2 regions of the Planococcus sp. 11815 genome follow, and region 1 is predicted to be linked to the other one. Evidence: a T-box and tRNA genes for the amino acid it is inferred to sense, from the RefSeq annotation. Region 1 holds a T-box; the other holds one or more tRNA genes.
The links. A T-box is a leader RNA that pairs with one kind of tRNA and senses whether it is charged. The one in region 1 lies ahead of ileS (isoleucine--tRNA ligase), so its partner is inferred to be a tRNA-Ile.

Region 1 (15,327 bases):
GGATTTTCGATACGACATAGTCGAGCGCCGGTTCGAATGCGGCGTAAGTACGTCCTGTCACCGGGTTCATCATTTCGCCAAGCGTCAAACCGACCGCGATTTTGGCCGCCAGTTTGGCGATCGGGTAGCCAGTCGCTTTGGATGCCAGTGCAGAGGAACGGCTGACGCGCGGGTTCACTTCGATGATGTAATAATCGAAGCTATGCGGGTCGAGCGCGAGCTGGACGTTGCATCCGCCCTCGATTTTCAAGGCGCGGATGATTTTCAATGATACGTTGCGGAGCATTTGGTATTCACGGTCCGACAAGGTTTGGCTCGGTGCGACGACGATTGAGTCGCCGGTATGGATGCCGACCGGATCGATATTTTCCATATTACAGACGACGATGGCGGTATCCTCCGCATCGCGCATCACTTCGTATTCGATTTCCTTGAAACCGGCAATCGATTTTTCCAGCAAGCATTGTGTCACTGGACTGTATTTCAATCCTGATGCGACGATTTCATGCAGTTGTTCGTCGTTATGGCAGATGCCGCCGCCCGTTCCGCCAAGTGTAAAGGCTGGTCGGACGATGACTGGATAGCCGATTCTCTCCACAAAACGTTTCGCTTCTTCCATATTGTGGATGATATCAGAATCCGGTACCGGTTCCCCGAGTTCGTTCATCAAGGTGCGGAACAAATCGCGGTCTTCCGCTTTATGGATCGCTTCCAGCTTGGTTCCTAAGATTTCAATATCCAGTTCATCCAAAATCCCTGATTCGTCCAATTCGATGGCCATGTTGAGCCCTGTCTGTCCGCCGAGAGTCGCAAGCAAGGCATCTGGCCGTTCTTTTCTTAAGATGCGGCTAACGAATTCCAAAGTGATCGGTTCGATATACACTTTATCGGCGATTTCGGTATCGGTCATGATCGTCGCCGGGTTGGAGTTAATCAAAATGACGCGGTAGCCTTCTTCTTTCAAAGCGAGGCAGGCTTGTGTGCCCGCGTAGTCGAATTCTGCAGCTTGGCCGATGACGATCGGGCCAGAACCAATTACGAGGATGCTTTTGATATCTTGTCTTTTAGGCATGTTGTTGCTCCTTCCGCTGTGCGTTCATCATTTCCAAAAATCGGTCGAACAGATAGTTTGAGTCTTCCGGTCCCGGTGAGGATTCCGGATGGTACTGGACGGTGAAGGCTGGGTAATCAAGGTGCGCCAGCCCTTCGTTCGTTCCGTCGTTGAGTGCGGTATGCGTCACTTTCAGGCGCGTGCCTTGCAAGGTTTCTTCATCGACTGCATAGCCGTGGTTTTGTGACGTGATTTCGATTTTACCGGTGACAAGATCGCGCACCGGGTGGTTGCCGCCGCGGTGTCCGAACTTCAGCTTGAACGTCTCGGCGCCGCAAGCTCTTGCGAACAATTGATGGCCGAGGCAAATTCCGAAAATCGGCACTTGTCCAAGCAATTCTCCGACAACATCCACACATTCCGGCACGTTTTTCGGGTCTCCTGGTCCGTTTGACAGCATGACGCCATCCGGTCCCCAAGCAAGGATCTCCTGAGCGCTCGTATTATGCGGCACGACAATAACATCGCATTTGCGTTTGTTCAGCTCGCGCAAAATCCCGTGCTTCATGCCGTAATCGATCAAGACGACGCGCTTGCCGCGTCCCGGGCTTGGATAAGGGCGTGTAATCGACACTTGCGCTACTTGGTCAGTCGGCAAAGGGGTTTCTTTCAGCTTCCCGACCACTTGTTCCACATCCGGCTCTTCCCCAGCAGCCGTCAAAATGCCTTTGATCGATCCGTTGACGCGTATCAATCGTGTAAGCTTTCGCGTATCGATTCCCGCGATGCCCGGGATGCCTTTTTTCTCAAGCAATTCGCTCAAGCTCATGGTGCTTCTGAAATTCGACGGAAAATCAGCAGCTTCCCGGACGACCATGCCTTTGACGGCTGGGTCGATCGATTCGAAGTCATCGCTGTTGATGCCGTAATTGCCTTGCAGCGGGTAAGTCATCGTGACAATCTGCCCGCAATAGGATGGGTCGGAGAGGATTTCCTGATAGCCGGTCATGCTCGTGTTGAACACCACTTCCCCGAATGATGCCGTTTGTGCGCCGAATGCTTCCCCTGCGAATACTGTGCCGTCTTCTAAGATCAAATAACGTTTCATCAGTTTTCCTCCTGCCATGCGATGTCACCGCCGAAAATGGTCATTACTGGCCAGCCGGTGCAAGTTTGTCCGCCAAATGGCGTGTTCGTTCCTTTGGAAAGGAAATCTTCCGTGCGGATTTCCTGCTGTTTGTCCAAGTCGAGCAGCACCAGGTCGGCTGCTTGTCCTGCCTCAATCGTCCCGTATGGAAGGCCAAACACATCCGCCGGCTTTTTCGTCAACCAGCCGATCAATTGCCCGAGAGTCCATTTGCCGCTTTGGACAAATTCCGTATACAGGAGCGGGAACGCCGTTTCGAATCCGACGATGCCGAATGGCGCTTTTTCCATGCCGTTCGCTTTTTCTTCCGCCGCATGCGGGGCGTGGTCCGTCGCAATGAAATCAAGTGTGCCGTCGAGCAGCCCTTCGTGAAGCGCTTCGTAATCTTCTTTCGCGCGAAGCGGCGGGTTCATTTTGTAATTCGCGTCGTCGCCTGGGATGTCATCTTCCGTTAGCAATAGATGATGGGGCGTCACTTCCGCCGTGACGCGGACGCCTGCCCGTTTTGCGTCGCGGATGACGCGAACCGACTCTTTCGTGCTGACGTGGCAGACGTGATAATGTGCGCCTGCCGCTTCAGCAAGCAGGATGTCGCGCGCGATATGGACCGACTCTGCAACAGACGGGATTCCAGGCAAGCCCAACTCGCGGCTTCGCTTGCCATCATGCATGACGCCGCCGTAGATCAGGCTATTGTCTTCGCAATGTGCGACGACAGCCATATCGAGGTCTGCGGCTTCTTTCATCGTCTCGAGCATCATTCCTGCTTCCTGGATGCCAACACCGTCGTCTGTGAACGCAAAGGCGCCATGTTCTTTCAGTTCTTTCAAATTGGTCCGTTCTTTGCCCGCTTCGCGGATCGTGATGGATGCATACGGCAAAACCCGGATGAGCGCATTTTTTTCGATCAAGCTATTGACGTGATCGAGATTTTCTTTCGTGTCGGGTACCGGCCGTGTATTAGGCATGGCGCAGATGGTCGTATAGCCTCCGCGTGCCGCTGATTTCGTGCCGCTTTCAATGGTTTCCTTTTTTTCTCCCCCCGGTTCACGCAGATGGACATGGACGTCCACAAATCCTGGTGCGATCATTCGGCCTTTGCCGTCGATTTCCGTTTCTCCCTGCCCGTTCAACTGTGCCCCGATCTCCTCGATGCGGCCATCCTTGACGCGGATATTCGTTTCCTCCAATTGTTCCCCGTTCAACATCTTTACGTTCTTAATGAATAATCCCATTTTATTCTCTCCCTTTCATTGCATATTCAAGTACAGCCATCCGGACGAAAACGCCGTTTTCCATTTGTTTGAAGATTCTTGAACGCTGGCATTCGACGAGCGAATCCGCGATCTCCACTCCCCTATTGATTGGTGCCGGATGCATGATGATGGCGTCTTTTTTCATTTTGCGCTCGCGTGCTTCTGTCAATCCGAATTTAATATGGTAGCGTTCTTTGGAAAATAATGCGGAGACGGCGTGCCGTTCATGCTGCACGCGGAGCATCATGACGACGTCCGTTTCGCCGATCAAGGCATCCAAATCATCGGTTGTGTCGTAGTCGCCGCTCCACTCTTCCGGACACACGAAGCTGACTTTCGCACCGAGTTGTTTCAGTGCGGCTGCATTCGACTTGGCGACACGGCTATGGGCGATATCCCCGACAATCGTTACATGGATGCCATCGATGCGGCCGAACTCCTGATGGATCGTGTACAGATCGAGCAGCGATTGCGTCGGGTGCTGGCCCGAGCCGTCGCCGCCGTTGATGACCGCTACTTTGCAGCCTGCTAGCTGCTGGTAATATTCTTCTTCCTCGTGGCGGATGATGACCGCCTTGACGCCTATCGCTTCCATCGTTTTCACCGTGTCGTAGAGCGTTTCGCCTTTTAGAATGCTGGAAAAGGCCGTTTCGAATGGCAGTACGGATAGCCCAAGACGATGTTCAGCCATCTCAAAGCTCATTTTTGTCCGTGTGCTCGGTTCGAAAAATAAATTGACGACCGCCCCCTCGAGTGACGCTTTTTCACCTTTTTCGAACTGCTCGGCTCGCTTCAGCAAATTCATGATTTTGTCGTTTTCAAGATTGTTCATCGTTAACAGATTCGGCAATTTGCTCACGCCCTTTCGTTGACTGTACAAAAAAACACCTTCCCAGGGGCAGGAAGGTGTAAGGAAATAAGGGTAGACTGCACCCCTATCCATAACCCTTTCCATGCCTCTCTGGACATTCCTTAAAAGGTAAGTTTATTCAGTTCCATCATCCAATTCCTGTTTGTTGAGCCCAGGCAGGATTAAGTTCAAGATTACGCCGACGATGGCGGCTAGCGCCATTCCTTCGATCGCGAACGATTCGCTGAACTCGAGTTTCGCGCCGCCGATCCCGATGACCAGGATGACCGACGAGATGACCAAGTTGCGGTTATTGCCGAAGTCGATGCCGTTATCGACCAGCATCCGTAGTCCGGACGAAGCGATGATGCCGAACAACAGGATCGAGATGCCCCCGAGCACTGCTGTCGGAATCGTGTCGATGACTGCCATCAATTTTCCGAAGAACGAGAACAGGATGGCGAATACCGCAGCACCCAGAATGACATAGACGCTGAACACTTTCGTGATGGCAAGTACGCCGATGTTTTCGCCGTAAGTCGTTTTCGGCGGGCCTCCGACAAGCGAGGAGATGAACGTCCCGATGCCGTCGCCCAAAATCGAGCGGTGAAGTCCCGGGTCTTTTATGTAGTTGCGGTCGACAATCTTGCCGAGTACGAGCTGATGTCCGATATGCTCAGAGATTGTGACGATGGCGATTGGCACCATGACGAACAACAAAGTCGGTGTCACTTGGAAAGAGTAATCAATTCCCGGCAGCAAAAATTCCGGTACTTGGAACCAGCTAGCCGCTGCCACTGGAGCAAAGTCGATAATGCCGATGAGTGCCGAGTAAGCGTAACCCGCGATGATGCCAATCAAGATCGGCATAAGCGAGATGATGTTCTTGAAGTAAATATTGCAGATGATGGCCGTGGCGAGCGTGACCAAAGCGGCTGAGAAATGCAGCAGGCTGTATTCAGAGCCGCCGTCTGCTGTCGGGATGTTCATGGCCATGTCGACCGCTGTGCCGGACAGTGCCAGCCCGATGACAATGATGACCGGGCCGACGACGATCGGTGGCAAGAGTTTCATGAGCCATTTGTAGCCGGTCTTCCAGATGACTAGCGAGACGATGGCGTAGACGAGCGAGACGAACATCGCGCCGATCATCGCCGAACCGATGCCGCCTGTTTCCGTGGCGATCTGTATCGGGACAATAAAGGCGAATGAAGATCCGAGGTAAGCCGGCACTTTGAATTGCGTGATGAGGACGAAGATGATGGTGGCGATGCCGCTCGTCAATAGCGCGATCGCGGGGCTCAAGCCAACTAGCTGCGGCACCAGGATCGTTGCGCCGAACATGGCGAACATGTGCTGCAGGCTAAGGGAAATCCATTGCCCCGTTTTTGGTTTATCGTGTATGTCTAGAATGGCATTGCTCAAGCTGTTTCTCCCCTGTCTCTGTAATGATTCTTAGTCGTTGATGGTGACGCGGTCGGTGCTGTCGCTTTCTGTCATCTCGACCACGATTCGTTCTTCACTCGAGGTCGGGATGTTTTTCCCGACATAATCGGAGCGAATCGGCAACTCCCGGTGTCCACGGTCGATCAGGACGGCGAGCTGAATCTGCGCCGGACGGCCGAGATCCATGACCGCATCCATTGCTGCTCGGACAGTGCGGCCCGTGTAGAGAACATCATCGACCAGGATGACTTTCTGGTCTTTAATGCTGTGTTCGATATCGACTTGCTGGACAAGCGGTTCCTGGCCCGGGTTTTTCTGGCTTAAATCATCCCGGTAAAGCGTGATGTCCAGTTCGCCTGTCAGAATGGGCTTGCCTTCGATTTGTTCGATTTTCTCCGCCAAACGCTTGGCGATGAATGCGCCCCTTGTCTTGATGCCGACTAAGATGCATCCGTCGATTCCTTTATTGCGCTCGATGATTTCGTGGGCGATGCGTGTAATCGCGCGCCCGATTGCCTTATCATCGAGAATGACCGCTTTTTCTGCCATGTGTTCCACTCCTTTATGATTGCATCGAAATTTCTGCATAAAAAAACCCTCCGCCGAAGAGGCGAAGGGTGCATAAGCGCAGAAAAAAACCTTCCGGAAGACACACTTCCGGCTTTGCGAATATCCCTTTTCAGCCTCTCTGGACTGTTCTTAAAGGTGATGCGTATTCAGTTGACTGGTCTAAGTATAAAGAACAGCCATTTCGTTTGTCAACCCCCTTAGCGGAGAGTCTCGAGAAGTTCTTCGAATTCTGCTGGCAGTGGAGCAGAGAATTCCAGGTATTCTTTCGTTCGCGGATGGATAAAGCCGATGACGCCAGCATGCAAGGCCTGACCGCCGATATCCATCGTTTTTCTCGGTCCGTATTTCGGGTCTCCGACAAGCGGGAAGCCGATATAGCGCATATGGACACGGATTTGATGCGTGCGTCCCGTTTCAAGCCGGCATTCCACTAATGTGAAATCGCCGAAACGCTCAAGAACGGTGAAATGAGTCACCGCATGCTTGCCTTTATCGACAACAGCCATCTTCTGGCGCTCTTTCGGGTCTCTAGCGATTGGGGCATCAATCGTGCCTTTGTCGTGGGCGATATGCCCGTGGACAAGTGCGATGTATTTGCGCGTCACCGATTTTTCGACCAATTGATCCACTAAAGATGCATGGGCGAGATCGTTTTTCGCGACCATCAATAAGCCAGAAGTATCTTTATCGATACGGTGGACGATTCCCGGGCGCACGATGCCATTGATGCCCGAAAGATCGGTGCAATGGTACATGAGGCCGTTGACGAGCGTCCCGCTCGCATGTCCTGGAGCCGGGTGGACGACCATGCCTTTCGGTTTGTTGACGACGAGCACGTCTTCATCTTCATAAACGATATCAAGGTTCAGGTTTTCCGGTTCTGCATCCAATTCTTCCAATAGTGGCGGCGTGATGAGGATCTCATCTTCCAAACGCACTTTGTAATTCGGCTTCACCGTTTCACCATTTACTTTGATATGGCCATCTTTGACCCAATTGCTGATCTGCGAACGCGACCATTCCTCATCGATGGCAGAGATCACTTTATCGATCCGCTCGCCTTTTTGTTCTTCTGTAATGTTTATCGTCAGTTCTTCCATTAAGACACCTTTTTCTTTTGTTGTTTTTCATCCATGATCACGTAAATGACCATTAAGACGACACCAATGGTCAATGCAGCATCCGCTACATTGAAGATCGGAAAATCATAATTGATTACTGGAATCAGCACATCGACAAAATCGACCACTTCCCCGCGGTACATCCGGTCGATGAAATTACCGATCGCGCCTCCTAGTAGCACCATCAGCGCTAATTGAAACAGCGGCTGCCCTCCAGCATGCTTATGGAAATAATACAGAATCGCCACGATCACTACGACAGTGATGATGGCAAATAGCCACATCTGCCCTTCTAACATTCCCCAAGCCGCGCCGCGATTGCGGTGGGAAAGCCATCCCAGATACGGTTCGAGCACAGGAATCCGTTCCCCGAGCTCCATATTTTTGACGACCAGCCATTTGGTCCATTGATCCAATGCAATAATTAGTAGAGCAATCCCATAATAAATCACTTGTATTTCCTCCGTCATTCATCAGTCTATTCATTTTAACACAGAGCGGGCGAAAAAAGAAAAAAGTCCGAAAACCGGATAACCGGCTTTCGGACCGTTCAAACTTAAGCGTATTCGATTTCAACGACTTCTGCACAACGTGGGCAAAGCTCAGGATGTGCTTCCGATTCGCCGACATGCTTGGAGATCGTCCAGCAACGGCCGCATTTCTCACCTTGTGCTTTTTCTACGATGACTGATACTTCATCGAGTGAAAGCGCATTTTCCGGCGCTTGTTCTCTCGCTCCGCCGAATTCATATTCGGAAACGATGAACAATTGCGCGAGATTGGAATCGATAGCTGGCAATAAGTTCGCCAACTCGTCACTTGCATAGACCGTTACTTTCGCTTCAAGCGATTTCCCGATCGTTTTCGCAGCACGCGCTTCTTCCAAAGCTTTCAAGACATCGTCACGGACGTCCATGAAACGGCTCCATTTCGCTTCAAGATCCTTGAATTCAGGACGCTCTACTACTTCTGGGAAGTCGGTTAACTGGACGCTTTCTTCTGAAGCGGCTTCCAGATACGACCACATTTCATCCGCTGTATGCGGCAAGATTGGGGATGCAAGCTTGACGAGTGCCATCAAGCTGTCGAACATCACTGTCTGCATCGCGCGGCGGTGCGGATGGTCAGCGCGTTCGATATAGACGACGTCTTTTGCGACATCGAGATAAAACGAGCTGAGATCATTGGCGCAATAACTGTTCAATGCCAAATAGACAGATGCGAATTCATAATTCTCATAGCCTTTAGTCGCTGTTTCGATCAATTTATTCAATTTCATGACCATGTACTGGTCCATTTCACGCATGTCTTCAAACGCTACACGGTCTTTTGTTTCATCGAAATCAGCCAAGTTGCCGTGAAGGAATTTCAGCGTGTTGCGGATTTTGCGGTACACTTCAGATACTTGCTTAAAGTTATCATCCGATACGCGCACATCCGCTGTATAGTCGACAGAAGAAACCCATAGGCGCAGGATGTCCGCTCCCATTTGGTTCATGACTTTTGCCGGCACAATGACGTTGCCAAGCGATTTACTCATTTTGCGGCCATTGCCGTCCAATGTAAAGCCGTGGCTCAATACTCCTTTATACGGAGCGATGCCGTTGATGGCGACGCTCGTCGTAAGCGATGAGTTGAACCAGCCGCGGTATTGGTCAGAGCCTTCGAGATAAAGGTCAGCCGGGTATTGAAGGTCTTCGCGCTCATCGAGCACTGCCTGATGGGACGAACCGGAATCGAACCAAACGTCCATGATGTCCATTTCTTTCGTAAAGATGCCGTTCGGGCTGCTCGGGTGCGTAAAGCCTTCCGGCAATAATTCCGCTGCCGTGCGCTCGAACCAGATGTTCGATCCGTGCTCGCGGAATAGCTCGGCGATATGCGCAATCGTTTCTTCTGTAATAACCGGATCGCCGTTTTCCGCATAAAATACCGGAATCGGGACGCCCCATACGCGCTGGCGGGAGATGTTCCAGTCGCCACGGTCGCGCAGCATATTGTAAAGACGTGTTTCGCCCCATGCCGGAGTGAACGATGTCTCATCGATTGCTTTTAAGATTTGGTCGCGGAACGCATCGATCGATACGAACCATTGCGCAGTCGCACGGTAGATGACCGGTTTTTTCGTACGCCAGTCATGAGGGTACGAGTGGGTGATGAACGACAAGGCTTCTAGTGCGCCTGCTTCATCTAATGCTTCAGTGATCGATTTATTCGCTTTGTCGTAAAACTCGCCCGCAAATCCTGGCGCTTCTTCTGTCATGACGCCGCGCTCATCGACTGGACACAATACATCCAAACCATATTTTTTGCCGATCAAGAAGTCATCTTCCCCGTGTCCAGGAGCGGTATGGACACAACCTGTACCGGAATCGGTCGTAACATGGTCGCCAAGCATGACGAGTGACGTACGGTCATACAATGGGTGTTTCGCCTGGATATACTCCAGTTCCTGGCCTTTCACTGTGCGGACCACTTCATAATCCGCCCATTCCAGCTCTTTTGCCACTTCTTCTAGCAAATCTTTCGCAACGACGAACTTTGAACCGCCGTGAGAGACTTCCACGTAATCCAGATCCGCATGAACGGAGATTCCGAGGTTGGCAGGGATCGTCCAAGGCGTCGTCGTCCAGATGACCAGCTTGACGCCTTCATCCAAAACGCCTTTTCCGTCTGTAACACGGAAGGATACATAGATCGATGGTGATTTTTTATCGTGATACTCGATCTCCGCTTCAGCAAGCGACGATTCACTGGATGGGGACCAGTAAACCGGCTTCAAGCCTTTATAGATATAGCCTTTATTGGCCATTTTGCCGAATACTTCGATTTGGCGCGCTTCATAAGAAGGCTTCAATGTAACATATGGGTTTTCCCAGTCACCGCGTACGCCGATCCGTTTGAATTGTGAACGCTGGCTGTCGATCTGTTCGTATGCGTATTCCTCACATAGCTTGCGGAATTCCGCGAGTGACAATTCTTTGCGGTTCACGCCTTTATTGGTCAATGCCTGCTCGATCGGCAAACCGTGTGTATCCCAGCCTGGGACATAAGGGGCGTGGAAGCCCATCATGCTGCGCGAGCGGACGATCATGTCCTTCAATACTTTGTTCAAAGCGTGTCCCATGTGAAGGTCGCCGTTCGCATATGGCGGCCCGTCATGAAGCACGAAGAACGGACGGCCTTTTGTCCGGTCCTGGACTTTTTTATAGATGTCCATTTCTTCCCATTTCTTTTGCATTTCAGGTTCCCGGTTCGGCAAATTGCCGCGCATCGGAAACTCGGTTTTTGGCATCAATAATGTATCTTTATAATCCATTTTCCATTCCTCCTGTAAGCATAATAAAAAGCCCCCATCCCTGGAAAGGGACGAGAAGCTCGCGGTACCACCCTTGTTGCAGCTGTGCGCTGCCAACTCTACACCGTAACGTGGCGGGGACGGGCCCGGTTACTTGCGTTCACCGGTCCAGCTCAGGAGTGATTTTCCAAGACGGACCCGCGCCAGGCTTCCACCGCCCCCGGCTCGCTCGATCGGATTTCCGTTTTGTACTGTCTCCATCAATGCGTTTGTAAGTATGTCGTAATTATAGAAGCAGAATGGGCCTCAGTCAAGAGCGGGCTTATTCCTTCGCCGCGCTTTCCGCTTCGTTCTTCTCGATCTGGTCAAGGTTTTCCGTGTCCAAGTCGTATTCAAGCAATGTGTTCCAGTCTTCCGTTTCAATCAAATCAAGCTGCGCTTCCACAAGCATCTTGAAACGATTGCGGAAAATCTTCGACTGCTTTTTCAACTCTTCGATTTCGGTCGCGATGCGGCGCGCTTTCGCCAAAGATTCATTGACGATGCGGTCTGCATTCTTCTCCGCTTCCTGAACGATCAAATCCGCTTCTTTCTGGGCGTTGCGGCGGACTTCTTCTGACGCTTCCTGAGCGACGAAGATCGATTTTTGCAAAGTCGTTTCCAGATTGGTGAAATGGCCCATGCGCTCATCCGTGGATTTCATGCGCTCTTCCATTTCAGTCCGTTCTTTAATGACTTTTTCGTAATCTTTCATGATCTGCTCGAGGAATTCATTGACCTCATCTTCTTGATAACCGCGGAATGCGCGGCTGAACTCTTTATTATGTATATCTAATGGTGATAAAGGCATCGTATCTCTCCTTACTCTCTGCATGTTTACACTCATTATACCTGTCATGGCGAGAAATTTCAGTAATATTCACCACATTCGCAGGTGTTTTATTTTTTCAGTTCCAATTTGCCGACCTGCAGGCGGATCTTGTCCTTTTTCGTTCGTCCTTCGATTGCGATGATTTGCACGCGACCGAGCCCTCTCGCTGAAATCAAATCGGATTCGTGCAGTTCAAACGAGACACTTTCTTGTGCTGTCCAATTGACTTTCACTTTACCGCCGCCGATCAATGCGGCTGCTTTCTGGCGGGAAATCTTATAGACCGAGCTCATGACCGTGTCGAGCCGCAGCGAACTGACCGTATGCGCCTCTTCCGTCCACTCCTCGATGACCGGGAGATAGTCGGCGGGGTCGGTCACTTCTTCGAGCTGGACTTTCACTTTGCCGGCGCTGATAAAATTGGCGCGCAAATACGGCGCTATTTCCTCCATCACTGCGAGCTGCACGGTGCCTTCACCGATCCGGATATCCCCAAATTTCCCCCGTTCCAAACCGAGCGACATGAGTGCGCCGAGAATGTCGGGATGCTTCAAGGTAACGAATTTCACAGGGTAGCGCAGCTCGAACATAGTCACTTGGAAATCACTTTCTTCCGGAACGTAATATGAAGGATGCAGCAAGACGCGCTGCCGCTCTGCCTGGCTGAACAAGCCGGAAGCAGCCATTTCCACTTCCCTGCCGCCGATCAGCGATTTGACGATAAAGCGCTGGCGCGGGTCCAGAAAATCGGTGAGCTTCGGCGCATACATATCTTCTACATCTCGCAGCCAGTCCGATGCCTGCTCGATAAATTGTTGTTCGTCTTTGCGAAAATGCTGGAATATCTCTTCCATAGGCCGTTCCCTCCGGTTCTTGGATTCGTTCTTTGTTTAACAAGCATTCTACAAACAGCAGAAAAACCCTTTCGCAGTTTGCCGCAAATAAAAAAGACAGAGAAATGGATTCTCCGTCTTCCTATATCAGCTGTTCTTTATTCAGCTTCTTATCAGAGAAGGTACTCAGCCAATGTAATGATTCCTTGGCTTGCGAGACTTAATGTGAAAATAGCCACAATCGGCGAGATATCGATCATGCCGATCGGCGGGATGAAGCGGCGAAAAATATCCAAATAAGGATCGGTAATCCGGGAGATCATCTGACCGAATGCAGATTCCTTGATGCTCGGCACCCAGCTCATGAAGACGCTGATAATCAGGATATAAAAGTAGATGTTAATAGCGCTCAATAATAAATTTACAAGAAGATACATTCGATTTTTAGCACCTTTCTATTGTTGATCGTCGTGATAATAATCGGAGATGGCGCCATCCACTTCGACCGTGTCCGGCACGCATAGGAAAATGTCCGTCCCGATACGTTGAATGTCCCCACCTAGTGCATAGACAGTGCCGCTCAGGAAATCGATGATCCGAAGGCCTTGGTCCCGTTCAATGCGCTGCAAGTTGACCACGACGGCCTGTTTTGTTTTCAAGCTTTCTGCAATGTCCTGCGCTTCCGCATAGACGCGCGGTTCCGCCAAACTGACTTTCGATGAAGAAGCAGATGAATTCTGCAAATTGACTAAATTCTGCACGGTAGGTTCCTCCAAATTCTCACGGCGTTCTTTCACTGGCTTTGGTGCTTTCGGTGCTTTCTTCTGCGGCTGTTCGGCAGCTGCCGGGGCAGGCTTCTCATAACGCTGCACGGGCCGCTGCTTGCGTTCTTCCTGGACGGGCTCTTCCTCGTACTCGTCCAGATAAAAGAAATTCTTGAATTTATCTTTCATGCTCATCTTTCCGCCTCACTTTCCGACCCTACCAATGCGGTCCCGACGCGAACGAACGTCGCGCCTTCTTCAGCCGCAATCAGGTAATCATTGGACATGCCCATCGACAATTCTGTGCAAGGGGCGTGCTCCCAGTTGTTCGCTGCGATTTGCAGCTGCAAGTCTTTCAAACCTTTAAAAGTCGCTCTCAATAAAGCTTCATCTTCTGTGTTCGGGGCCATGGTCATCAAACCGACCACATGCACTTTATCGAAATCCTTTAGGGATTCGATAAATGCGGGAACTTCCTCAGCAGAAAAGCCGCTCTTGGAATCTTCGCCGGAAACATTGACTTGGATAAAGCAATTGACTGGCTTATCGGCACGTTTTTGGATTTCTTTCGCCAGGCTCAGTCGATCCAGCGAATGAAGATAATCGATCAGACCGATCACTTCCTTGACTTTCCGCGACTGAAGCGTACCGATATAATGCCAAACGACATCGCCTTTTATCTCCCCATGCTTCATCTTGAGGCCTTCCGGACGGTTTTCACCGAGATGGCGGATGCCCGCATCGACGGCTTCCTGGGTTCTATCGATTCCGACTTGTTTTGTGACTGCGACGATTTCAATGCCGCTATGGATTTGATTTAATGTATGGGCCATTTCTTCAAACTTCGGTTTAATCGCTTTCATCTGCTCACAACTTTTCTATAGAAGTTCACTTTATTGTACCAAGCCGAAGCTGATTTATCAATTCAGCCTGGCATTAAAACAATAAAGCCGCCCATTTTTCAACAAAATTATGAAGGAACCGTGGCAACCGCCGTTAAAAGAAATTCTACAGCCTTCCAAAAACAAAAAAGCAGCTGCCAAATTGGCAGCTGCTTTCGTATTAACGGCGTTTTTGTCTGTTGCGAAGGAATGTCGGAATGTCCAACGCATCTTCACTTTGCTTATCCTGGCGCTGAGGCTCCTGGTTGTAATAAGGAGTTTGTTCTTCGCGGCGCTGGGACTGTTCTTCGCGGCGTGCTTCACGAATGGAAGGAGCCGGGTTTTGCTGCTGGATCGATTGGATACGGTTTGCGTTCAATCCAGATCCGCGTGGTGCACGTCCAGCAGGGTTCAATTGTTCTTCGTTGAATCCAGTAGCAATAACCGTAACGACGATTTCATCTTTCAAGTTGTCGTTGATAACGGAACCGAAGATCATGTTCACTTCTTCATCAGAAGCGGAAGCGACGATATCGGCTGCTTCTTGCACTTCATACAAGCTCAAGTTCGAACCGCCTGTAATGTTCATCAAGACGCCTTTCGCCCCATCGACAGATACTTCAAGCAATGGGCTCGATACAGCTTTTTTCGCTGCTTCGGCAGCACGGTTTTCTCCAGAAGAGACACCAATGCCCATAAGTGCTGATCCTTTGTTCGACATGATCGTTTTCACATCGGCAAAGTCAAGGTTGATAAGACCAGGAACTGCGATCAAGTCAGAGATGCCTTGTACACCTTGGCGAAGAACATTATCCGCTTCACGGAATGCTTCTAGCATCGGCGTATTTTTGTCGACGATTTCAAGTAGGCGGTCGTTCGGGATAACAATCAATGTATCGACTGACTCTTTCATCGTCGCGATTCCGCCGATAGCCTGAGTCGAACGCTTGCGTCCTTCGAATGTGAACGGGCGAGTAACAACGCCAACTGTCAAAGCGCCAAGTTCTTTGGCGATGCCTGCGATGACAGGTGCCGCACCCGTACCAGTGCCCCCACCCATACCGGCAGTGACGAAGACCATATCGGCTCCACGCAAAGCTTCTTCGATCTGTTCTTTGCTTTCTTCTGCTGCTTTTTTCCCGACATCCGGGTTAGCGCCAGCGCCAAGGCCGCGCGTCAATTTTCCGCCGATTTGCAGGCGTGTTTCCGCTTTCGAAAGGTTCAAGGCTTGCGCGTCTG
Region 2 (15,327 bases), 810 kb from region 1:
ATAAGAATTATGAAGAACTCGTCGCTGAACTAGAAGCGCTTGATGAATCATTCCAAAACTTGGACGAAAAAGTTGAACGTGACACCTTCTTCGTGTCCCACTCAGCATTCGGCTATATTGCAGCACCTTACGGATTTGAGCAAGTGGCCGTCGCAGGCTTGAATAGCCAAGACGAACCATCCCAGAAAGAATTAACGGAAATCGTCGACATGGCGCGTGAAAAAGACATTCAATACATCGTCTTCGAACAAAACGTCTCGTCGAATTTGACGGAAGTCATCCAAAACGAAGTTGGCGCCGAAGCGATTGAAATGCATAATCTTGGAGTCTTGACACAAGAAAACATCGACAACGATGAAACGTATTTCACTTTGATGAAAAAAAATCTTCAAGCACTCGAAACAGTCTTGAAATAGTAAAAACTCGCCGAACAATAAGTCGGCGAGTTTTTTATATGTTCAGCTTATGTCCGATTCCCGGGCTTTCGCTTAATTTGATTTCCCCGTGCTCTACACGGATTTCCGGAGAGACGATATCTACCTGCCAAAAATGGCCTGAATCTGAAAAATCCCCAGTCAGTTTCACTTCGGGCAGCGATGCAAGCGCCAGATTATGCGCTTTTGATACGCCAAACTCGATCATGCCGCCGACCCACATCCCGATCTGTTCATTTCTGCAGAACTCGACGACCTTCAAGGTTTCTGACCAACCACCGAGACGACCCATCTTCAAGACGATAATATCCCCTGCTTGCTGTTCTGCCATGCGTTTTACATCGTCGAGGCTATGGATGCTTTCATCCAGGCAAATCGGCGTCGTCATTTTTGAATGTGCAGCACTATGGGCATCCCACTCCTGTTCGCTATAGGGCTGCTCGATCAATGCAAAACCGGCCTGGTCAAATGCCAGCAGCTCTTCCAATGCCCGCCCTGAAAAACTGCCATTGGCATCGGCATAGAACGAAATCTCTGGATTGGCCGCAACCAAGCTTTTCAATAAAGCCGCATCGGTATCAGGTGAAATTTTCAGTTTGATGCGCCGATAACCTCTGCTGATCGCTGCTTTTACGTTGGGTGCCAGTTCATCACCTTCTCCTGCAACAACCACACCTGCAGGGATTGTTTTCCGAACTCCCCCGACAAATTCATAGAGCGGCACACCTTGTCGCTTGGCGAATAAATCCCATACAGCCATTTCCATAGCGGCTTTAGCCATATGATTGCCTTTTACTTTGGAAAATAATCTTTCCAGCTCTGTCGGATGCTCCAAACGTTCATTCAACAATAGCGGAGCCAGCACCTGTTCCATCACAAAGCGGCTGCCCGTTACGGTCTCTTCGGTATACCAAGGCGTATCAAAAGCAACACATTCACCGTAGCCCTCTCTCCTTTCAGCGTCCCGGACGATCACTATCGTCACTTCCCGCTCTTGTACTTTCTGCAAGACAGTGATAAAAGGCTGGTTCAAAGGCTGCTTTACTTTATGGAATTCAATACCGGCAATTAAAGCCATGTCTTCAATTCCCTTCTGAGCAGTTTATTCGACGCATTCCTTGGCAACGCATCCACCATACGGAACAGTTTCGGCACTTTATAGCCGGCCAGCTGACCTCGGCAAAATTCCGCCAGCTCATCCAACACTTCAGGTTCATCTAGCACGACAAACGCCGCCGGCACTTCTCCCCATGTGCTGTCTGCCATTGCGCAAACCCCGGCTTCCCGGACGGATGGATGTGCCATCAAAACCTTCTCGATTTCTGCCGGATAAACATTCTCCCCGCCAGAAACAAGCAGATCCGAGCGCCTGTCAACGACGAATAAAAATCCTTCTGCGTCCACATAACCGATATCACCTGTTGCGAGCCAGCCGTCTTTTTGCACGGCCCGGTCTTTGAACTTGCCGATATAGCCAGGAGTCACTTGAGGCCCCTTGATGAGAATCTCTCCTGCTTCCCCTGTCTTTGCGCCGTCAATTTTTACTTGGTATAAAAATAGCGGCTTGCCGGCAGAACCGATCTTCATTTTCGCATCAGCCGGCTGCAAAGTTGTCGTCTGCGAAGACGTTTCGGTCATGCCGTAGGTTTGGAGCACTTGAATGCCATGCGCTTCCGCCCGCTGCAAATAAGACACCGGCACGGGGCCGCCCCCCGCCAGGATCTGCTTGAAGCGAGCTGAAACGCTCAGTTCGCGCTGCTCGATTTCCCGTAGCACTTGATCAAGCGTGACAGCGACCATCGAACTGTGCGTCACTTGCCCTTTGCACAATTCATCCGCACACACCGTGGCGTCGAATTTCTCGTAAAGCCGGACACCCATCCCGTATACGAGCGACCTCATCAAAATCGAGAATCCACTGATATGGAATAAAGGCACTGTGCACAACCAGAAATCGTCAGGCGACACACCCAAATTCAGCGCAGAAGACACTGCGCTTGAAAAATGGTTTTCAGCTGTCTGCCTGACCCCTTTTGGATTGCCCGTCGTACCCGAAGTATACATGATCGATATAGTCCGGTCTTTAACCCATTCCACCTTCAATTCAAAGTCCGCAGATGGCGCCTGTCTCAATTGTTCAAAAGAAACCGGCTGCGATGCTGCCACCTTCTCGCAGAGTTCACTAGTTGCAAATACCTGGTCCACCTTGGCATCTTCGATTTGGTAAGCAAGTTCCGCTCCAGCCAGCCGTTCATTAAGCATGACCATTTCACAGCCGATATGCAGGCAGCCGTACATGACAAAAACAGCTTCGGCATTCGATCTGGCGAGCAACGCCACACGCGAATGTTCCGTAATGCCAAAATGGGCCAGCTTGCCGGCATAATCGAGCGCTATTTTGTTCACTTCCCCAAACGTCCATTCATCCTCGCCGAACGATAAAGCCAATTGATTTCCCGTCAGGTAAGCACGCTGCGAAAGCCAATTCGGATATGTCATTTTCAAAATCCTTTCCTCAAGCAAGTTCATTTATTAGCCGTTGATTGAAAAAAAGCTGCCTCCGAAGAAGACAGCTCAATTCATTCATATAATCAAGGGAAACGTGGGAATTGACCGAAGTCCGGTTTGCGTTTTTCTTTAAACGCATCGCGGCCTTCTTTCGCTTCATCCGTTGTGTAATAAAGCAAAGTCGCGTCGCCAGCCATTTGCTGAAGTCCAGCAAGGCCGTCCGTATCGGCATTCATTGCCGCTTTGACGAAACGCAATGCAGTCGGGCTCATTTCGAGCATTTCCTCGCACCATTTCACGGTTTCATCTTCCAATTGCTCGTAAGGAACAACTGTGTTGACGAGGCCCATATCAAGCGCTTCCTGTGCATCGTATTGGCGGCACAAGTACCAGATTTCGCGTGCTTTCTTATGTCCAATGATGCGTGCCAAATAGCCGGAGCCATAACCTGCATCAAATGAACCGACACGCGGTCCAGTTTGGCCGAAGCGTGCGTTATCTGCAGCAATCGTCAAATCACAAACAACGTGAAGCACGTGTCCGCCGCCGATCGCGAATCCAGCAACCATTGCAACAACCGGTTTTGGAATGACGCGGATCAAACGCTGCAAGTCCAGGACGTTAAGGCGCGGAATTTCATCTTCCCCAACGTAGCCGCCATGTCCGCGGACGGATTGGTCTCCGCCTGAACAGAATGCTTTTTCGCCTTCGCCTGTCAAGACGATGACGCCGACATCCGAATTATCGCGCGCGCGTGAAAACGCGTCGATCAATTCATGGACCGTTTTCGGGCGGAATGCATTGCGTACTTCCGGACGGTTAATGGTGATTTTTGCAATCCCATTATATGTTTCGTATTTAATGTCTTCATATGTAAGTTCTGTAACCCATTGACGTGTTGACATACTAGTCCTCCTCATTAATTCCATTTAATCGTTCCATAACCATTGTAGCAAATTCAGCAGGTTTTTCCACATGAATCGCATGTCCCGCTGAAATGATGCAGTGTTCTGCGTTCGGCAATAATTCCTCCATCTCACGAGCGATGGCGCAAAACTTCGGATCCAGTTCTCCGGTCACCAGCAAAACTGGCATCTCCAATTCCGGCAAACAGTCCCAATAAGATCGCTGTGAACCTGTGCCCATGCCTTTCAAGCTATTCGCCAAACCTTGTGCAGTCTGTGCCAATCGTTCTTGTTTTACTTGCTGCCGCACATGTTCCGGCAATGATTTCTGGCTGTCGAACAACGGGATGTTCTCCCATTTCTCAACAAATTGCTCTAGTCCACCATCAACAATATTAGTGGCTAACTGCGCATCCCGTTCTCGCCGCTCTTCTCTTGCAGCTTCTGTTTTCAAGCCAGGTGAAGCACTTTCCAAAATAAGCTGGTCAATGCGATGTGGAAATTCACAAGTATAGGCAAGTGCTGTGCGACCGCCCATCGAATAGCCGAGCAATGTGAATTTCTCCAACTTCATTTCTTTGAAAATGTAATCAAGGTCATCCAGCTGCCGTTCCATCGCATAACGGCTTTCGTCTGCCGGGCTTTCTGTCTGGCCATGCCCAATCAAGTCGATCGCCACTATCCGATAGTCTCTCCAGTTTTCAATGGCCGTTTCCCATGTAGCAGTGCTGCCCGTAAAGCCGTGAAGCAAAACCAGGACAGGATGGGCTCTATCTCCCACTACCTCAATATGGTAGCGAACACCATTCGCTATCAATTTCATGTATTTAGCACCTCATCGAGCCGGTCCCACAATTTCCGGTGAACCGTTACGTTATTGGCGCGGTTTGTTGCCACTTCAATGATGCGCACCGGTTTGTCTTTCAGCGTTCTAAGCGCCGACTGCAATTCATCCACAGTCTCCGCAGAGAAATATTCCGCATCGTACATTTCAGCTGCTGCTTTGAACTGGATTCCTGTCGGCGTGCCGAAAAGTTCCTCGTAGTAGCGCTCTTCTTTCGACTGGGGCAAATAAGAGAATATCCCGCCTCCATCATTGTTCATGACAATGATCGTCATATCGGCAGCTTGCAGTTTCGATGCAAGCAAACCGTTCATATCATGCAGCAAAGCCAAATCACCGATCAATAGATAGCTAGGCCGTTTATTCGCTGCCTGGATCCCGAAAGCAGTCGATACCACTCCGTCTATGCCATTGGCGCCGCGGTTGGCATAAATCCGGACGTCCCGTTGCGTCACCTGGAAATACGTATCTGCATCCCGTATCGGCATACTGCTGCTCACAGTTAAATCACACCCATCGAGCTCATCAAAAAAGGCTTTCGCCAATACGCCTTCATCCAATTCTTGCTGGCAATGGATAGACATCGTCTCCTGCACCAATTCCCCTGCTTTTATCCATTGTTCGAGATACGGATTCGACGATTTCGCTTCCAAACTCAACTTCCATAGGGCAGAAGCATGCTGTTGGATGTGATGCGTGACAGCTGATTGCGGGTCTCTAAGCATCGGGCTTTCATCGAGCACGACATAACTCGCAGGCTCGGCTTTCCCTAAAAATAGGCTGAGCGGCTTGGATACAGGCTGAGGCCCAATCCTTACCACTACGTCCGGCGCTACACTGTCAGCAAATTTCTCGTTCTTCAGCAAGGCATCATAGGAATCGACGATGACATCCATTAGATCATCAGGTACATTCGAGCGTAGATTCGACAACGGATCGGCAAGCACTGGCCAACCGAGGCGGCGGATAAACTCCCATTGCTCCGATGAAACCAGAGCCGTATTTTCCCCAGCGATCAGCAAGCCCCGCGAATGGCTGAACACTCCTCGTAAAAATGCCGCAGCTTCATCATTCAGCTGCTGGCTGCTTTCAAAACGGTATAGTTCTCTTTTGCTTTCATAAGGCTGTTCGAAATCAATGCTAAGCGGTTCACGGAATGGCACATTCAAATGAACCGGTCCCTTTGGCGCGGTTTCAGCCATGGCTGCTGCACGCCCCAAATGGCGCTTCAAAAAGTCCAAACGGTTGCCCTGCTCCGGCAACGGCAAATCAGCTGACCACTTGACATGGGAGCCGAATAAATTGATCTGGTTAATCGCTTGCGGGGCCCCGACTTCACGAAGCTCATGCGGACGGTCTGCCGTCACGACCAAAAGTGGCACACGCGCATAATAGGCTTCGACAATCGCAGGGAAATAATTGGCTGCCGCAGTCCCTGATGTACAAATCAAAACAACTGGACTGTTCGAAGCTTTTGCCAAACCTAGTGCATAAAACGCAGCCGATCGTTCATCTATTTGCCGATACGTCTCTATCCCTTCCTGTTTCATGAAAGCATAGGCAAGAGGCGTCGAACGCGAACCCGGACTGATAACCGCCTTTTTCACCCCTGCATGTAACAGCGAATGTGTAAATGCCGAAACATATTCAGTTAAAAACTCACGATTCGTCATGCAAATTTCCTCCCAGCACACGAAGCATCGGGCGGAACTTCACCCATGTCTCATCATATTCGGCTTCTGGTGTAGAATCTGCCACAATGCCGCCGCCTGCGAATAAATACGCTTTATCTCCATCAAGCAAAGCGGAACGGATCGCCACAGCGAATTCACCATCGCCTTTTGCGTCGATCCAGCCGATCGGCGCTGCATAATATCCTCTATTCAGAGGTTCATAAGAGCGGATCAAGCTAAGTGCCTGTAACTTCGGTTCGCCGCCGAGTGCGGGTGTCGGATGTAGCGCTTCAACAAGATCCAGTAACGAACTGCCTTTTTTCAACTTGCCTTCCACCGGTGTATACAAATGTTGTATATCCCGAATTTTCATCAACTTAGGATTTTGCGGAATGCGCGGATCCGAACAATGCTCCTCGAACACGTCACCGATCATCTGGACAACATACTGATGTTCGGAACGATTTTTTGAATCATTTAATAAAGCTTGTCCCAGCGCTTCGTCCTGTTCAACGGATTGACCTCGTGGGGTAGAACCCGCCAAACAAGTAGACAATGCTCTTTGCTGCTCCACTTTAACCAGGCGCTCCGGAGTCGCTCCGAAAAAGAATTGTTCGCCAGCTTCCAGCCCGAACAAAAAGCTTTCTGGCTGTTCATTCGCTGCTTGGTAGAGGGCAGAAGCCGGTGCTAAAGCTTCCTTAAAGCGAAGTTCCAGCGCTCTTGCGATAACCACCTTATCGACTTCGCCTGCTTGGATTACGTCCGTCACTTTTTCGATGGACCGCATATACTCGTCTTTTTTCAGTTCCTTTTTGTCAGAAACTAGAGGTTTTTGGTACGCTTTTGGCTCTGAAACTTGCGCGCCATGAATTAGCCGGTCACGTTCTTTACGCAACACTTCAAAATCCATAAAGCTGTTTGGCTGCTTAGTAATCAAATGGACACTGACATACGCCTGCTCTCCCTTGATAATAAGCTGAAATGTCGGCACAGCAAAATAAGCCTGCGGGAAATTTCGCCACTCGCTCGGCTGATCATTCAAAGGATCAAATGAAAAACCGCCGAATAGCACTGGCTGAACGGCTGTTTCTTCATTCACCAATTGGGCACTCAGCGCTTTCCAGTCCTTCTGAATGCTGCTGAATCGTCCTTTATAATCGTCAGCCGTCAGCACATAAGCATGTCCCAGGCCCACCATCGTGAAGGACTTTTCACGATTCTGCCAAAACATGCGCTTACCTTCGTACTGTTCCTGCCCAGCTTCGAAAAATGCCAGAGCAGACATGGTCGATACTTCAATTGTTTCTGTATAGAAGCGATAGCCGCTGAAGCGATTCGCTTCCATTTGTTCAGTTGATGAATACGATTGTGAATTCACCGGATTACCTCCGTTTACTGCAGCTTCAATTCACTGCGATACATTTTATCTCTACCTTCTATCATACCCCTTTCTCCGGAATTCAGCACAACATATGCTGTAAATCTCTGCGTTTTGAAGTACAATATAGGTTGGAAAGAAATGAATAGGAGAGATAGAAATGACACATTCCATACAAGCTGATAGTGGATGGCGCGTCTGGTGGCAGCTCACCCGGCCCCATACTTTAACGGCATCTTTTGCCCCAGTATTCCTAGGGACAATGATTGCAATCCATTATACCGCTTTAAATTGGGCGCTGTTCTTAGCCATGCTGATCGCAAGCCTACTGATTCAAGCAGCAACCAATATGTTCAATGAATACTATGACTACGCCAGAGGGCTCGATACTGAAGAATCCGTTGGCATTGGAGGCGCTATCGTCCGGAATGGTGTTTCACCGAAAACCGTTCTGGTTCTGGCATTTCTGCTTTACGCTATCTCTGCTGTATTAGGGCTTTATATTGCAGCTTCTACCAGTTGGTGGCTATTGGCGGTTGGTGGCATTGGTATGCTAGTCGGTTATTTTTATACCGGTGGGCCATACCCGATTGCTTACACGCCATTAGGTGAATTGTTTTCAGGATTGTTCATGGGCTTCCTCATAGTAATCGTCGCTTTTTATATCCAAGCAGAAACGATCACCTCCACCGCTGTTATGTTAGCTGTACCCAGCACATTGCTCGTAGCAGCAATTATGATGGCCAATAACATCCGCGATATGGTCGGAGATAAAAAAAGCGGGCGGCGCACTTTAGCGATCCTAGCCGGCCGACCGGCTGCAGTAACAACTTTCATGTGGTTCTTTATTTTGTCTTATGCTTGGATTATTTTATTGGTGTTGCTCGGTATTGTTACACCCTGGGCTTTATTGGTGCTACTAAGTGTTATTAAGCCCCTGAAAGTAATTATGACTTTTAAGCGCTACACTGAGCCTCTACAAGTAATGCCTGCCATGAAAGACACGGGAATCACGAACACTTTGTTCAGCTTCCTGCTAGCAATCGGTCTACTAGTAGATTATTTTTTATCTTAAATACCTAAAAGCTGATGGCTCATTGCCATCAGCTTTTTATTATTGAAATAGCTATGAGAAGTCTCATTTAAAATAAGAGTGGTGAAAATTTCTCGGTTGCGATATATTGTATCTAATATATTTTAAAGGGGTTTTCCTATGAAACCAATTTTATTAGGTCTTGCAGGAGCAATGTTTTTTGCAGTCACATTTATTGTTAATGCATTAATGGAGGCACAAGGAGGCCATTGGGTATGGAGCGCGTCCCTGCGTTACCTATTTATGATTCCTTTCCTCTTATTAATTGTCATGCTTAGGGGAAACTTGCTTCCGCTCCTCCACGAAATGAAAAAACATAAGGTGAAATGGTTATTGTGGAGTTTCATAGGATTCGGTCTTTTTTACGCTCCCTTGTGTTTTGCAGCAGCATATTCCCCAGGATGGCTAATAGCCGGAACTTGGCAATTTACAATCATCGCTGGAACTTTACTGGCACCTCTTTTTTTAGTTAAAATTCATGTATCCGGCCAAACTATTATGCATAGACAACACATTCCGATCAAAGGCTTATTGTTTTCAACGATTATTTTAGCTGGGATAGCCCTTCTTCAACTTGACCACTTAACTAATGTTACTATTTCCACGTTGCTACTCGGGTTAATACCCGTTTTGATAGCAGCTTTTGCCTACCCACTTGGAAATCGGAAAATGATGGAGGTTTGCGAAGGTCGTCTAGATGCATATCAACGCGTGCTTGGAATGACGATTGCCAGTCTCCCGCTTTGGTTGGTTCTCTCTATTTATGGTTTCTCGACAACTGGGTTGCCTTCTAACTCTCAAATTTATCAATCTTTGATAGTTGCCATCAGTTCAGGAGTAGTAGCGACTGTTCTATTCTTTATGGCGACCGATATGGTCAGAAACAACATGTCAAAGCTTGCTGCAGTTGAAGCCACGCAATCTATGGAAGTTATATTTGCATTAATAGGTGAATTTTTTCTTTTAAGCATCGCATTTCCTTCCCCAATAGCATTAATTGGCTTAACCATGGTAATACTAGGAATGGCAATACACAGTTTCGCTTCACACAATGAACAAAAATTAGAAAAAGAAAAAAGCGTCATGCATATGAATGCATGACGCTTTTTAATATGACCCCTACGGGATTCGAACCCGTGTTACCGCCGTGAAAGGGCGGTGTCTTAACCGCTTGACCAAGGGGCCAAATACTGGCGGAGAAGGAGGGATTTGAACCCTCGCGCCGGTGTTACCGACCTACACCCTTAGCAGGGGCGCCTCTTCAGCCACTTGAGTACTTCCCCAGTATGGCTCCGAAGGTAGGACTCGAACCTACGACCATCGCATTAACAGTGCGGTGCTCTACCACTGAGCTACTTCGGAACAATGGTGGGCCTAAGTGGACTCGAACCACCGACCTCACGCTTATCAGGCGTGCGCTCTAACCAGCTGAGCTATAGGCCCATTATTGGAGCGGGTGAAGGGAATCGAACCCTCATCATCAGCTTGGAAGGCTGAGGTTTTACCACTAAACTACACCCGCAATATGGTGGGTCAGGACGGAATCGAACCGCCGACACTTAGAGCTTCAATCTAATGCTCTACCGACTGAGCTACTGACCCACATATTTATAAAAATGGCGGTCCCGACCGGGATCGAACCGGCGATCTCCTGCGTGACAGGCAGGCATGTTAACCGCTACACCACGGGACCATTTGGTTGCGGGGGCAGGATTTGAACCTGCGACCTTTGGGTTATGAGCCCAACGAGCTACCGAACTGCTCCACCCCGCGATAATTATATTGAAGAAAAATTGTCCACACATTTTTTAAAGATGGAGGAGGAAGAGGGATTCGAACCCCCGCGGGATTTGACTCCCCTGTCGGTTTTCAAGACCGATCCCTTCAGCCAAACTTGGGTATTCCTCCGTGATAAATATTAAATGGTGGACCTTGCAGGACTCGAACCTGCGACCGGACGGTTATGAGCCGTCTGCTCTAACCAACTGAGCTAAAGGTCCTAAAAAAGTGGCGGCAGAGGGGATCGAACCCCCGACCTTACGGGTATGAACCGTACGCTCTAGCCAGCTGAGCTACGCCGCCAGGATCTTTAAATTGTATAGTTGGTGGAGCCTAGCGGGATCGAACCGCTGACCTCCTGCGTGCAAGGCAGGCGCTCTCCCAGCTGAGCTAAGGCCCCATAAAGTGGTCGGGAAGACAGGATTCGAACCTGCGACCCCTTGGTCCCAAACCAAGTGCTCTACCAAGCTGAGCTACTTCCCGACTAAATAGGATGATGACAAAAATATGGCGCGCCCGAGAGGACTCGAACCTCTAACCGCTTGATTCGTAGTCAAGTACTCTATCCAATTGAGCTACGGGCGCATAATATAAAATTTGATAAAACAGTTGGTGCCGAGGACCGGAATCGAACCGGTACGGTAGTCACCTACCGCAGGATTTTAAGTCCTGTGCGTCTGCCAGTTCCGCCACCCCGGCGGGGCATTGGACAGATAAAAAATTGGAGCGGAAGACGGGGGTCGAACCCGCGACCTCCACCTTGGCAAGGTGGCGTTCTACCACTGAACTACTTCCGCTTGGTGCGGGTGAAGGGAGTCGAACCCCCACGCCCGAAGGCGCTAGATCCTAAGTCTAGTGCGTCTGCCAGTTCCGCCACACCCGCGTGGCAATTATGAAATTAAAATGGTGAGCCATGAAGGATTCGAACCTTCGACCCTCTGATTAAAAGTCAGATGCTCTACCAACTGAGCTAATGGCTCAAACATGAGTGGTGCCGGAGAAAGGACTTGAACCCTCAACCTACTGATTACAAGTCAGTTGCTCTACCAGTTGAGCTACTCCGGCATGGAGTAAAAATGGTGGAGGATGACGGGATCGAACCGCCGACCCTCTGCTTGTAAGGCAGATGCTCTCCCAGCTGAGCTAATCCTCCGTATGTATGCCCAGCGACGTCCTACTCTCACAGGGGGAAACCCCCAACTACCATCGGCGCAAAAGAGCTTAACTTCCGTGTTCGGGATGGGAACGGGTGTGGCCTCTTTGCCATCATCACTGGACTATAAGGTTTTTGAAAGACAAGTCTTATTATACCAACTCTGGCGAGTTTTACAAGTCTTTTTTTTGCCCGGAGGCAAAAATTCTTGTTCTTTCAAAACCGGATAAATCGACATTGGAAACGCATGTTCAGTTTGTTGGTTAAGTCCTCGATCGATTAGTATTCGTCAGCTGCACGTGTCGCCACGCTTCCACCCCGAACCTATCTACCTCATCGTCTTTGAGGGATCTTACTTGCTTGCGCAATGGGAAATCTCATCTTGAGGGGGGCTTCGTGCTTAGATGCTTTCAGCACTTATCCCGGCCACACATAGCTACCCAGCGATGCTCTTGGCAGAACAACTGGTACACCAGCGGTGTGTCCATCCCGGTCCTCTCGTACTAAGGACAGCTCCTCTCAAATTTCCTGCGCCCGCGACGGATAGGGACCGAACTGTCTCACGACGTTCTGAACCCAGCTCGCGTACCGCTTTAATGGGCGAACAGCCCAACCCTTGGGACCGACTACAGCCCCAGGATGCGATGAGCCGACATCGAGGTGCCAAACCTCCCCGTCGATGTGGACTCTTGGGGGAGATAAGCCTGTTATCCCCGGGGTAGCTTTTATCCGTTGAGCGATGGCCCTTCCATGCGGAACCACCGGATCACTAAGTCCGTCTTTCGACCCTGCTCGACCTGTCCGTCTCGCAGTCAAGCTCCCTTGTGCCTTTACACTCTGCGAATGATTTCCAACCATTCTGAGGGAACCTTTGAGCGCCTCCGTTACTCTTTAGGAGGCGACCGCCCCAGTCAAACTGCCCGCCTGACACTGTCTCCCAAGCCGCTAAGGCTTGTGGGTTAGAAGTTCAATACAACCAGGGTAGTATCCCACCGACGCCTCCCCCGAAGCTGGCGCTCCGGGTTCTCTGGCTCCTACCTATCCTGTACAAGTTGCACCAAAATTCAATATCAGGTTACAGTAAAGCTCCACGGGGTCTTTCCGTCCTGTCGCGGGTAACCTGCATCTTCACAGGTACTATAATTTCACCGAGTCTCTCGTTGAGACAGTGCCCAGATCGTTACGCCTTTCGTGCGGGTCGGAACTTACCCGACAAGGAATTTCGCTACCTTAGGACCGTTATAGTTACGGCCGCCGTTTACTGGGGCTTCGGTTCGCACCTTCGCTTGCGCTAAGCACTCCCCTTAACCTTCCAGCACCGGGCAGGCGTCAGCCCCTATACGTCACCTTACGGTTTTGCAGAGACCTGTGTTTTTGCTAAACAGTCGCCTGGGCCTATTCACTGCGGCTCTCTCGGGCTTTAACACCCTACCAGAGCACCCCTTCTCCCGAAGTTACGGGGTCATTTTGCCGAGTTCCTTAACGAGAGTTCACTCGCTCACCTTAGAATTCTCTTCTCGCCTACCTGTGTCGGTTTGCGGTACGGGCACCTCCCGCCTCGCTAGAGGCTTTTCTTGGCAGTGTGAAATCAGGGACTCTGAGGTTAAACCTCTTGCCATCACTGCTTGATGTACATAGAAACGGGATTTGCCTCGTTTCTCATCTCACAACTTGGACGTGCACAACCAACGGCACGCTCACCCTATCCTTCTGCGTCCCCCCATTACTCAAACGGCGGGGAGGTGGTACAGGAATATCAACCTGTTGTCCATCGTCTACGCCTATCGGCCTCGACTTAGGTCCCGACTAACCCTGAGCGGACGAGCCTTCCTCAGGAAACCTTAGGCATTCGGTGGACGGGATTCTCACCCGTCTTTCGTTACTCATACCGGCATTCTCACTTCTAAGCGCTCCACCAGTCCTTCCGGTCTGACTTCAACGCCCTTAGAACGCTCTCCTACCACGGACATCTACGATGTCCATCCACAGCTTCGGTAATCCGTTTAGCCCCGGTACATTTTCGGCGCAGTGTCACTCGACCAGTGAGCTATTACGCACTCTTTAAATGATGGCTGCTTCTAAGCCAACATCCTGGTTGTCTAAGCAACGCCACATCCTTTTCCACTTAACGGATATTTGGGGACCTTAGCTGGTGGTCTGGGCTGTTTCCCTCTTGACTACGGATCTTATCACTCGCAGTCTGACTCCCAAGCATAAATCACTGGCATTCGGAGTTTGTCTGAATTCGGTAACCCGGGATGGGCCCCTAGTCCAAACAGTGCTCTACCTCCAGGATTCTCTTCTTGAGGCTAGCCCTAAAGCTATTTCGGAGAGAACCAGCTATCTCCAGGTTCGATTGGAATTTCTCCGCTACCCACACCTCATCCCCGCACTTTTCAACGTGCGTGGGTTCGGGCCTCCAGTAAGTGTTACCTTACCTTCACCCTGGACATGGGTAGATCACCTGGTTTCGGGTCTACAACTGCATACTCACTCGCCCTATTCAGACTCGCTTTCGCTGCGGCTCCGGCTTCTCACCTTAACCTTGCATGCAATCGTAACTCGCCGGTTCATTCTACAAAAGGCACGCTATCACCCATTAACGGGCTCTAACTACTTGTAGGCACACGGTTTCAGGATCTATTTCACTCCCCTTCCGGGGTGCTTTTCACCTTTCCCTCACGGTACTGGTTCACTATCGGTCACTAGGGAGTATTTAGCCTTGGGAGATGGTCCTCCCGGATTCCGACGGAATTTCTCGTGTTCCGCCGTACTCAGGATCCACTCTGGAGGGAACGAACTTTCAGCTACGGGGCTATTACCCTATCTTGCGGACCGTTCCAGGTCGCTTCGCTTAATCCGTTCCTTTGTAACTCCGTATAGAGTGTCCTACAACCCCAGAAGGCAAGCCTTCTGGTTTGGGCTGATCCCGTTTCGCTCGCCGCTACTTGGGGAATCGCATTTGCTTTCTCTTCCTTCAGGTACTTAGATGTTTCAGTTCCCTGAGTCTGCCTTCTCATGTGCTATGTATTCACACATGGATACTGCTCCATTACGAACAGTGGGTTTCCCCATTCGGAAATCCCCGGATCCCAGCTCACTTACAGCTCCCCGAGGCATATCGGTGTTAGTGCCGTCCTTCTTCGGCTCCTAGTGCCAAGGCATCCACCGTGCGCCCTTATTAACTTAACCACTGAATGGTCAAAAAAAATAAGTTGATCGCAAAGCGATCACGCTACTTGATGCTTGTTTCTTAATCAATGTCGATCTATCCAGTTTTCAAAGAACAAGTTTGAAAGTCAATCCTTGCGGAGTGAACCTTCAAAACTGAACGCAAAACGTCAACCCGATTCGTGAGAATCGGTTCCGATATTATCCTTAGAAAGGAGGTGATCCAGCCGCACCTTCCGATACGGCTACCTTGTTACGACTTCACCCCAATCATCTGTCCCACCTTCGGCGGCTGGCTCCCGTAAGGGTTACCCCACCGACTTCGGGTGTTACAAACTCTCGTGGTGTGACGGGCGGTGTGTACAAGGCCCGGGAACGTATTCACCGCG

Region 2: it has a tRNA-Ile gene. The T-box ahead of ileS (isoleucine--tRNA ligase) is inferred to sense a tRNA for this amino acid. The anticodon was not compared.

What each region holds. Positions count from the first base shown of each region.
Region 1 covers NZ_CP096991.1:2,046,337-2,061,663, forward strand. The annotation lists gene carB (carbamoyl-phosphate synthase large subunit) at 1-1,072, opposite strand, end outside; gene M1Q06_RS10440 (carbamoyl phosphate synthase small subunit) at 1,065-2,159, opposite strand; gene M1Q06_RS10445 (dihydroorotase) at 2,159-3,433, opposite strand; gene M1Q06_RS10450 (aspartate carbamoyltransferase catalytic subunit) at 3,435-4,304, opposite strand; gene M1Q06_RS10455 (solute carrier family 23 protein) at 4,440-5,729, opposite strand; gene pyrR (bifunctional pyr operon transcriptional regulator/uracil phosphoribosyltransferase PyrR) at 5,760-6,299, opposite strand; gene M1Q06_RS10465 (RluA family pseudouridine synthase) at 6,518-7,420, opposite strand; gene lspA (signal peptidase II) at 7,420-7,893, opposite strand; gene ileS (isoleucine--tRNA ligase) at 7,998-10,760, opposite strand; T-box leader at 10,804-11,012, opposite strand; gene M1Q06_RS10480 (DivIVA domain-containing protein) at 11,062-11,589, opposite strand; gene M1Q06_RS10485 (RNA-binding protein) at 11,679-12,464, opposite strand; gene M1Q06_RS10490 (YggT family protein) at 12,617-12,880, opposite strand; gene M1Q06_RS10495 (cell division protein SepF) at 12,899-13,402, opposite strand; gene M1Q06_RS10500 (YggS family pyridoxal phosphate-dependent enzyme) at 13,399-14,070, opposite strand; gene ftsZ (cell division protein FtsZ) at 14,270-15,327, opposite strand, start outside.
Region 2 covers NZ_CP096991.1:1,232,835-1,248,161, reverse strand. The annotation lists gene M1Q06_RS06425 (metal ABC transporter solute-binding protein, Zn/Mn family) at 1-416, shown strand, start outside; gene menC (o-succinylbenzoate synthase) at 451-1,512, opposite strand; gene M1Q06_RS06415 (o-succinylbenzoate--CoA ligase) at 1,503-2,933, opposite strand; gene menB (1,4-dihydroxy-2-naphthoyl-CoA synthase) at 3,026-3,847, opposite strand; gene menH (2-succinyl-6-hydroxy-2,4-cyclohexadiene-1-carboxylate synthase) at 3,849-4,670, opposite strand; gene menD (2-succinyl-5-enolpyruvyl-6-hydroxy-3-cyclohexene-1-carboxylic-acid synthase) at 4,667-6,364, opposite strand; gene M1Q06_RS06395 (isochorismate synthase) at 6,351-7,742, opposite strand; gene M1Q06_RS06390 (1,4-dihydroxy-2-naphthoate polyprenyltransferase) at 7,903-8,817, shown strand; gene M1Q06_RS06385 (DMT family transporter) at 8,956-9,936, shown strand; tRNA gene M1Q06_RS06380 (tRNA-Glu) at 9,949-10,020, opposite strand; tRNA gene M1Q06_RS06375 (tRNA-Ser) at 10,027-10,118, opposite strand; tRNA gene M1Q06_RS06370 (tRNA-Asn) at 10,123-10,197, opposite strand; tRNA gene M1Q06_RS06365 (tRNA-Ile) at 10,202-10,278, opposite strand; tRNA gene M1Q06_RS06360 (tRNA-Gly) at 10,284-10,357, opposite strand; tRNA gene M1Q06_RS06355 (tRNA-Phe) at 10,362-10,437, opposite strand; tRNA gene M1Q06_RS06350 (tRNA-Asp) at 10,453-10,528, opposite strand; tRNA gene M1Q06_RS06345 (tRNA-Met) at 10,532-10,608, opposite strand; tRNA gene M1Q06_RS06340 (tRNA-Ser) at 10,651-10,743, opposite strand; tRNA gene M1Q06_RS06335 (tRNA-Ile) at 10,759-10,835, opposite strand; tRNA gene M1Q06_RS06330 (tRNA-Met) at 10,844-10,917, opposite strand; tRNA gene M1Q06_RS06325 (tRNA-Ala) at 10,939-11,014, opposite strand; tRNA gene M1Q06_RS06320 (tRNA-Pro) at 11,021-11,097, opposite strand; tRNA gene M1Q06_RS06315 (tRNA-Arg) at 11,123-11,199, opposite strand; tRNA gene M1Q06_RS06310 (tRNA-Leu) at 11,225-11,313, opposite strand; tRNA gene M1Q06_RS06305 (tRNA-Gly) at 11,337-11,411, opposite strand; tRNA gene M1Q06_RS06300 (tRNA-Leu) at 11,413-11,497, opposite strand; tRNA gene M1Q06_RS06295 (tRNA-Lys) at 11,519-11,594, opposite strand; tRNA gene M1Q06_RS06290 (tRNA-Thr) at 11,604-11,679, opposite strand; tRNA gene M1Q06_RS06285 (tRNA-Val) at 11,692-11,767, opposite strand; rRNA gene rrf (5S ribosomal RNA) at 11,776-11,891, opposite strand; rRNA gene M1Q06_RS06275 (23S ribosomal RNA) at 12,027-14,959, opposite strand; rRNA gene M1Q06_RS06270 (16S ribosomal RNA) at 15,150-15,327, opposite strand, start outside.